4 regions of the Ensifer sp. ENS10 genome follow, and region 2 is predicted to be linked to each of the others. Evidence: riboswitches for the same ligand, from Rfam matches in the RefSeq annotation. Region 2 holds a riboswitch; each other region holds the start of a gene.
The links. Region 2 has a riboswitch for thiamine pyrophosphate ahead of thiC (phosphomethylpyrimidine synthase ThiC). Riboswitches for the same ligand answer to the same signal wherever they lie in the genome.

Region 1 (2,196 bases), on a different contig from region 2:
AAAACTCGCCGATCGTGATCCAGGAAGCGCTGCACCATGGCCGGCCGATTATTTGCTCCGACATCGGCGGCATGGCCGAAAAAGTCCGCGACCGGCTGGACGGCTATCATTTCCGGACCGGCAGCGCACAAGACCTTGCCGATCGCCTTATAGACGTGCTGAGCACGCCAAGGTCATGGGACAACCTCAGGGCAACGCTCAGGCGCCCGATAAGCCATGTCGACTGCGGCCGCGAACATGTCGCGCTCTACCGGAAACTGCTCAAGGAGGAGCAGCCGGTGCACCCCAGCGCCGCTGTGGCCTGAACCGAAAAGCGCTCCGTCCCCGGCACTCACCTCGCATTTACAAGCGGCCGACTTCCCGACTCGACGGACATTCCATTGCTTATCGGGCAATGGAATGTCCTGGTTTTTTAAAGGTCAACTTGAACGGTGGAACCGGCGCCAAGCGCCGGAATGGAATTAATCGCCGTTCGGTGCCCACCATCGATGGAAGTGATGAACCGGTCCCCGCCCCTGCCCGATTTTGAGCGCTGCTGCGGCAACAAGCGCCTCATGCAGATAGGCCTTGGCAGCGATAACCGCGTCTTGAAGCGTCTGCCGACGGGCAAGACCGGCGGCGATTGCGGCAGACAACGTGCAGCCGGTGCCATGATCGTTTGTCGTCTCAACCCGCGGGCGCGACAGGCGCAAGGAAGTGTCCCCGTTAAAGAGGATATCAGCCGCTTCATCGCCCTTGGCATGCCCGCCTTTCATCAGCACGGCGCGCACACCAAGCTTCAGGAGCATCTCCGCCTGCCGGGCCATTTCCGTCTCGTTCTCGGCAATCGCGCGGCCCGTCAACAGAGCCGCTTCGGGCAGGTTGGGCGTCACGATAAGCCCAAGCGGCAGCAATTCCTCCTTGAGCGTCGCGATCGCATCCGGACGTAACAAAATGTCCCCTGAAGTGGCGACCATCACCGGATCGATGACTGCTAAATGCCCGTATCGCTTCAAACCGGACGCGATCGCAGCAATGGTCTCCTGGCGGGACACCATTCCGACCTTCGCAGCGCCAACCGCGAGATCCGAAAACACGGCATCGATCTGAGCTGTGACAACAGCCGGAGAGATATCCTCGACGGCCGCTACCCCGCGGGTGTTTTGCGCGGTGATGGCCGTGATCACGCTGGCACCATAGACGCCGATCGCCGAAAACGTCTTCAGATCCGCCTGGATACCGGCACCGCCACCGGAATCTGAGCCTGCGATGGTAACGGCGATAGCGGTCATGCCTGGCTCCGCTGAAATGTAGAAGCGGGTCCAATGATGGCGAGCGCGCACTCAAGCCACCGGCTCAAACACGCGCAAACTGAGGCGGGTCTTCCGGGCAACCTGGAAGATAGATTGAGCCGATGGGTCGGTCGCCCCGCTCCCTGTAGTTCTACGTCGCTACATTCTGAACAGCGTATTGGCACCAACGATCTCCCGAAACCAAAATCACGGAGATCCGGATGAACGGCGAAGACGCGGGAGTGCCAGAAAGGCCCTTGCCGTTCCTACGCCGGTATGATCCGGATCAGGTTCAAGGGTCTGGCTCACCGCCATCTCAGCACCGTCAGGTGCGCCCCTCGGCAGGCATGAATGCTATGGGAGCGTGGGAGGGGATGTCAATTGCTTGAGTTCAGCATGCGCGTATGTAAGCCGGTTCGATGCGGGCGAAGGAGGCCCTTAAAGGATACAAACAGAAAAAGGCCCCTTTTGCCTCAAGAGCATAAGGAGCCTTCCGTCTGAGCGTTCGACTTCACAGACGCTGGTAGACTAGCCACGTCAAGGCCGTTAAGGCAAGGGGGTTTGGAACGCGAACCGGAGCTTCGGAAGGCAACTTAGGAAACCGGTCCCTGCATGTTGCTGAACGGCTGCGGGAAATTTCTGACCGCAATGTTCTATTTAGCTGTCCGCTTAGTGCACTGGTTCTCTCGCTTGATGCAAGCTATCTCCGCCGTCGAGCATTCGGCAACGCCGTTGACGACCGCGCAATGCGAGCACTGATCGGTGAACTCCAGGCAATCCGGATTGGCCTTGATGAAGGCCTGCAGACTAACATTCTCAGTCTGTCGCGGCTCAGGAACGATATCTGCAACGGGCATATCCGCCGCGTAAGCGCTCGCCATTCCCGCCATGGCAATCGCGAGGCAAACCGCGTCACGGAAGCTGA
Region 2 (2,196 bases):
GTGGTCGTAGCCCGGAGCGATGTCCGTCGTCAGCGGCCCAAGCGTATAGAACGGCGCCTCGCCGCAGACGGCGAGCTGCTTGTCCATGTTCTCCTTGATCTTGTGCATCGGCACGTGGCCGGGGCCCTCGATCATCACCTGACAATCCTTCGCCCAGGCGATCTTGGTGAGTTCGCCGAGCGTTTCGAGTTCGGCAAACTGCGCCGCGTCGTTGGCATCGGCGATCGAGCCCGGGCGCAATCCGTCGCCGAGCGAGAAGGAGACGTCATAGGCGCGGCAGATGTCGCAGATCTCCTCGAAATGCTCGTAGAGGAAGCTTTCCTTGTGGTGATGCAGACACCACTTGGCCATGATCGAGCCGCCGCGGGAGACGATGCCGGTGACGCGATCGACGGTGAGCGGGATGTAGTGCAGGCGTACGCCAGCATGGATGGTGAAATAATCGACGCCCTGTTCGGCCTGCTCGATCAGCGTGTCGCGATAGACCTCCCAGTTGAGGTCCTCGGCAATGCCATTGACCTTTTCCAGAGCCTGGTAGAGCGGCACGGTGCCGATCGGCACCGGTGAATTGCGGATGATCCATTCGCGGATGTTGTGGATGTTGCGGCCGGTCGAAAGGTCCATAACCGTATCGGCGCCCCACCGCGTCGCCCAGACCATCTTCTCGACCTCCTCGGCCATCGACGAGGTGACAGCGGAGTTGCCGATATTGGCGTTGATTTTCACCAGGAAGTTCCGCCCGATGATCATCGGCTCGGATTCCGGATGGTTGATGTTGGCGGGCAGGATCGCTCTGCCGCTGGCGATTTCCTGGCGCACGAACTCCGGTGTCACATGGTCGGGGATATGGGCGCCGAAGCTTTCGCCGTCGCGAGCTATCGCGCGTGCCGCATCGCGGCCGAGGTTCTCGCGGATCGCCACGAACTCCATCTCCGGCGTGATGATGCCGGCGCGGGCGTAGGCAAGCTGCGTTACCGCCTTGCCGCCAGTCGCCTTGAGCGGCGCGTGCTGGAACGGGAAGGTCGGCGTCAGCCGGTCGCCGCTGGCAAAACCGTTGTCTTCAGGACGGACGATGCGCCCCTCGTAGGTTTCCACGTCGCCGCGCCCGACGATCCAGTTGCGACGGAGTCGCGGCAGCCCCGCCTCGATGCTGATCTCCGCATCGTCGGCGGTATAGGCGCCGGAGGAATCGTAGACGGTAACCGGCGGCTCGCCGGAGGTCGGGTGCAGCGCGATCTCGCGCATCGGCACGCGGATATCCGGGTGGAGGATGCCTGATTTGTGGACCTTGCGGGAGGCGGGAAGCGGGCCTTGGGTGACCGTGAGAGGGGTGGGCTTTGTGGCAATATTCATGACGAGGCTCCAAGTTTGCGATTGGAGACCCAGTTCTGATGCCGGAAGGATGAAAGACGCTCCGCCAGGTGCTGGACGCACGGAATCCTGGCTTCGATATCTGCACCGTCCCTACGCCAGTATGAACTGGATCAGGTTCAACGGGTCACTGCGCCACAGCCGGTAAGCCGGCCATCCAGCAGAATCTCAGCCCCTTGCGGGACCCCCCTGGTGAATGCCCAAGAGATAGCCATCGAACGGCACGGGTCGTCAAGCGCGAATTCGCCCGTCGACGAAGATGCAATTTTTGGGTGTATTTTGGCCGCTGACGAGAGTTAGCTGCCGGATTTTTCCGGAACGCCGCGCTCCGCATAGTCGGCTCGGTTGATGCCGTGGCGCTGGAGCTTGTCGTAGAATGTCTTGCGCGGAATACCGAGCGCCTCGATCGTCGCCTTGACGTCGCCGCGCTGGGCGCGAAGCACTTCCTTCAGGATCTCTGCCTCGTAGTGTTCGAGCCGTTCCGGTAGCGCGAAACCCGGCTGTTCTGCTGGCGCAACCGGCTGTCCCAGCGGGCCTTCGACGCCGAGCGCCACGCGTTCGGCAAAATGTGAGAGTTCGCGCACATTGCCGGGCCAGGCATGGGTCATCAGGTGTTGCTGCACTGCCGGCGAGACGTGAGGCACGTCCCGCTTGAAGCGCTCCGCCGCCCGCGTCAGGAAGTGCGAAAAGAGCAGCGGGATATCATCGCGGCGCTCGCGCAGCGGCGGGATCGACAGCGTTACGACGTTCAATCGGAAGTAGAGATCTTCACGAAAGTCCCCGCGCTGGGCCGGGTCGCCGAGATCGATCTTGGCGGCGGCGATG
Region 3 (2,196 bases), 150 kb from region 2:
GCGGACGTTCGCCAACGTTTCCAGCCGGTCGGCAAAGCTGCGGGTGGTGATGATCTCGCCGTAGAAGCGCTCCGACGTATCGACATTGTGGTTGTAGTAATCGAGCCCGGCATCTGCGAGCCGCCCGGATTGTTCCGGCGTCAGCATGCCAAGCGTCATGCAGGTCTCCATGCCGAGCGACCGGACGCCGCGGACCATGGCGACGATCGCCTCCATGTCGCGCTCCTTCGGGCTGCGCCAGGCGGCGCCCATGCAATAGCGCGTCGCGCCGCCATCCCTCGCTTTGCGTGCCTCTGCAAGAACCTGTTCGACTTCCATCAGTTTCGACGCTTTCAGCCCCGTCGGGTAGTGTGCCGACTGGCTGCAATAGCCGCAGTCTTCGGCACAGCCGCCGGTCTTGATCGAGAGCAGGCGGCTCATCTGGATGGCATTGGGGTCGAACTGGGCGCGGTGAACGGACTGCGCACGATACAGAAGGTCGTTGAACGGCAAATTATAGATTTTTTGCGCGTCGCCCAGATTCCAACCGGTTTTGCCGGGCTTCGTAGCTCCGGAGGTCGGCTCAGTCGAACTGTTTGTGTCGAGCATGTTCGTTCACTTCCCCAGAATAGATAGAATCCATTATTATCTATAATTTTCACGGACACTGCATCGAGCAACCATCTAAAAGGAGACCTAATTGCAATGACTCAACCTTGTCGTGCTTTTTCGTGCCTCGACGGCTGCGGTCAGAAGGGCAAATACCGCGACTTTCCGCCTCGGCGGCATCAGCTGATGGCGATGACAGCAACGGCCAGATGCCCGGATTTTCGGGACCTTGCGCCTTGCACTAGCCGTAGATCTCTCGACCGATGCCCGCTACCGACACCAGCGAGCCTCAAGAACACATGTCCTTCCACTTTTTATAGATAATTTTTTGCGCACGAGGTACACACCGGCAGCCCTTGACAAAATCCGATCCAGCCGCTCAGTTTGAAGCATTCACCAGGGGTGTCCCGACAAGGGGCTGAGATTCTGCTAGGCGGTTTCCGCGGCGCAGTGACCCGTTGAACCTGATCCAGTTCATACTGGCGTAGGGACGGTGCAGACATCGCTGCCGCATTCGCGTTCGCGCGAGCAGATCTCGGCAAGGCGTCCTTCCCTCTCTTCCGGTCCGAGCTGGGTCTCCAACAATGGAGCCTCGGCAATGCGTATCTTCATCGCGATTCTGCTTCCTTCTGGCCGACGTTCGGCTCGCCGCAGCTGGGCGCATTGACCATGCGTGTCCTGATCAAAGGTGCCGGCGTCGGCGGGCTGACCTTGGCGCATGAGCTGGCGGGCCGCGGCGTCGAGGTGGCCGTTGCCGAGCGGCAGCCAGACTTCGGCGGGGCGGCCTCGTGGTTTGCCGGCGGCATGCTGGCGCCCTGGTGCGAACGCGAGAGCGCCGAGGAAACGGTGCTGACGCGCGGCATCGGCGCCATCGACTGGTGGGACCGCGCGCTTCCGGGCGAAGTGTCACGCAACGGCACCCTCGTCGTCGCTCCGCCGCGAGACGTCGGCGAACTCAAACGCTTCGCTTCGCGCACGTCCGGCTTCGAATGGCTCGGCGGAGAAGCGATCGCGAGGCTGGAGCCGGCGCTTGCCGGTCGCTTCCGAGAGGCGTTGTTCTTCCCCGGCGAGGCGCATCTCGACCCGCGCCGGGCGCTTGTCTTGCTGCGGCAAAAGCTCGTCGAGAACGGCGTCGCCTTCATCGGCGAGGCGGATAATAGCAGCGACAGCGATCTGATCGCCGACTGCAGCGGCGCTTCGCGGATCGGCGCCATCGCCGGCCTGCGCGGCGTGCGCGGCGAGATGCTCTATCTGCAGACGGGCGAAGTGGAATTGTCGCGGCCAGTCCGTCTCATCCACCCGCGCATCCCGCTCTACATCGTACCGCGCGGCAATGGTCTGTTCATGTGCGGAGCGACCATGATCGAAACCGACGACGGCGGTCCGATTGCCGCCCGTTCGCTGATGGAATTGCTGAACGCAGCCTATGCGCTTCACCCCGCCTTCGGCGAGGCGCGCCTTCTCGAAACCGGCACCGGCGTCCGGCCGGCCTTTGCCGACAATCTGCCGCGCGTCATGCGCGCCGGAAACACCATCACGCTCAACGGGCTCTATCGCCACGGCTTCCTGCTTTCACCGGCCCTGGCCGAGGAAGCGGCGAACCTTGCC
Region 4 (2,196 bases), on a different contig from region 2:
CGGCACGACGCCGAGCAAGCGGGCATGGCGCATGCCGCCGTCAGCGGCAACGAAGCGGCTGCCGCTGAGCTGCTCTGTCAGCCGGCTGGTCACCGAGAGGGCGCCGCCAAGCAATATGGTGAAGGTCGATCGAGCCATGGCAATGCCCATAGCGCAAAGGATCGCGGAAGGAAAACGAAGAAAACCGCAAACCGCTGCGATCGCAGCAATTTGCCGAAGCCGTCAGTGTCCTTCCGGCACCGGTTCCGGGAATAGCATGCCGGCATAGATCCCGGGTGTTGAATCGGGAATTTCGATCGCGCCGGCCACGCGCTCGTAGAACTTCGCCGGACCGACGCCACCGATGACCGCATAGCCGTAGCCCGCCTCGCGCATCGCCGTCAGGCTTGCAAGCAGCAGCGCCTCGCCGATGCCCTGCCCACGCATACCTTCATCGACGCCGGTTGGGCCGAAGAAGCCGAGCGCTGTCACGTCGTGGCAGGCAAAGCCGACGATCTTTTCGTCGTGCACCGCGACGTGCATGCGTGTCGGGGTCGAGGAGAAGGCAGCTTCCGCTTCGCCTGCCCAGCCGGCGCCAAACGTCTTTTCGATCCAGGAGACCACCAGACGGCGTTCCGGCGCCATGGCGCGACGGATGCTGATGCCTGAACCAAGCCGCGACTGGGGCTCTGCCGGAAGGGCATAAAGTCGAACTAGCATATCTGGCATGGGATTTCCTCCTTGCGGCCAAGCGTGATGGTGTCATAGCGCAGTTGCCGGTTGGCGAAAACGCCCGACAGAAAATGGGCTCGCCCCATGCGTCGCCCATTCCAAACACCGCTTGCCATGGAGCCGCCGCAGCGGTAAATCTCTTGCCGCTCTAACGGGGTGCCTCCCGACCGCATGGCGGCCGGAGGCTGAGAGGCGTCAAAACGCCAACCCGCGGAACCTGATCCGGCTCATACCGGCGGAGGGATTAGACGCGATCGCACCGATACGCCCTTTTCCCGTGCAACAACGAACTTTGGGAGAGGTGCTTCGCATGTTCAATTCATCACAGCTCAAAATACTTAGCCGGCTAGCGCTGGCCGCAAGCGCAAGCCTTGTTTTCACCGGTTATGCCGCCGCTGCCGACAAGACGCTGACCGTCTACACCTATGAAAGCTTCATCACCGAATGGGGGCCGGGCGCCAAGGTGGCGGAAGCCTTCGAAAAGACCTGCGAATGTAAGGTCAACTATGTCGGTGTTGCCGATGGCGTCGAACTCTTGACGCGCCTAAAGCTCGAGGGTGCTGCCTCGAAGGCCGACATCGTGCTCGGTCTCGACACCAACCTCGTGGCGGAAGCAAAGGCAACGGGCTTCTTCGCACCGCATGGCATCGAAGCGAAGGACCTGAAGGTGCCCGGCAACTTCTCCGACGACACCTTCCTGCCCTATGACTACGGCCATTTCGCCGTCGTCTACGACACCGAGACCCTGAAGACACCGCCGAAGAGCCTCAAGGAACTGGTCGAAGGCGACGCGTCGCAGAAGATCGTCATCGAGGACCCGCGCACCTCGACGCCGGGCCTCGGATTGCTGCTTTGGGTCAAGGCGGTCTATGGCGACGAGGCGGGTGCTGCCTGGGCGAAGCTCAAGGACCGTGTTCTGACCGTCACCCCCGGCTGGTCGGAAGCCTATGGCCTCTTCACCAAGGGCGAAGCGCCGATGGTGCTCTCCTACACCACCTCGCCCGCCTACCACATGGTCGCTGAGAACACCGAGCGCTACCAGGCGGCCACCTTCTCGGAAGGTCACTACATCCAGATCGAAGTCGCCGGCATGACCAAGAGTGCCAAGGAGCCGGAACTGGCAAAGCAGTTCCTCGCGTTCATGACCGGTCCGGAATTCCAGTCGATCATTCCGACAACCAACTGGATGATGCCGGTCGCAGCAACCAAGGAGCCGCTGCCGGACGCCTTCAACAAGCTGGTCAACCCGGAGAAGACCTTCCTGCTGCCATCGGAAGAGGTCGCGAAGAACCGCAAGGCCTGGATCGACGAGTGGCTTGCTGCCATGAGCAAGAACTGAGGCCGGATTGTTCGCACTTCGCGAAAACCGCATGACTGTTGTCGCCGGGGCGATTTGCCTCGGCGCCTTCCTGCTCTTCGTCGGCCTGGCGATCGCCGCCTTGCTCGCCCAAACCGGCGGCACGGACGAAGGCACTCTGTTCGACG

Region 1: another riboswitch for thiamine pyrophosphate. It lies ahead of thiD (bifunctional hydroxymethylpyrimidine kinase/phosphomethylpyrimidine kinase); the one in region 2 lies ahead of thiC (phosphomethylpyrimidine synthase ThiC).
Region 3: another riboswitch for thiamine pyrophosphate. It lies ahead of thiO (glycine oxidase ThiO); the one in region 2 lies ahead of thiC (phosphomethylpyrimidine synthase ThiC).
Region 4: another riboswitch for thiamine pyrophosphate. It lies ahead of thiB (thiamine ABC transporter substrate binding subunit); the one in region 2 lies ahead of thiC (phosphomethylpyrimidine synthase ThiC).

The regions. Positions count from the first base shown of each region.
Region 1 covers NZ_JACVAS010000013.1:179,126-181,321, forward strand. The annotation lists gene IB265_RS31910 (glycosyltransferase family 4 protein) at 1-305, shown strand, start outside; gene thiD (bifunctional hydroxymethylpyrimidine kinase/phosphomethylpyrimidine kinase) at 462-1,271, opposite strand; TPP riboswitch at 1,518-1,620, opposite strand; gene IB265_RS31920 (hypothetical protein) at 1,925-2,196, opposite strand, start outside.
Region 2 covers NZ_JACVAS010000004.1:161,770-163,965, reverse strand. The annotation lists gene thiC (phosphomethylpyrimidine synthase ThiC) at 1-1,353, opposite strand, end outside; TPP riboswitch at 1,444-1,572, opposite strand; gene IB265_RS16585 (sigma-54 dependent transcriptional regulator) at 1,668-2,196, opposite strand, start outside.
Region 3 covers NZ_JACVAS010000004.1:311,326-313,521, forward strand. The annotation lists gene bioB (biotin synthase BioB) at 1-588, opposite strand, end outside; TPP riboswitch at 977-1,097, shown strand; gene IB265_RS17290 (hypothetical protein) at 1,063-1,200, opposite strand; gene thiO (glycine oxidase ThiO) at 1,258-2,196, shown strand, end outside.
Region 4 covers NZ_JACVAS010000006.1:236,831-239,026, forward strand. The annotation lists gene IB265_RS21655 (thiamine diphosphokinase) at 1-138, opposite strand, end outside; gene IB265_RS21660 (GNAT family N-acetyltransferase) at 223-708, opposite strand; TPP riboswitch at 854-972, shown strand; gene thiB (thiamine ABC transporter substrate binding subunit) at 1,022-2,050, shown strand; gene thiP (thiamine/thiamine pyrophosphate ABC transporter permease ThiP) at 2,058-2,196, shown strand, end outside.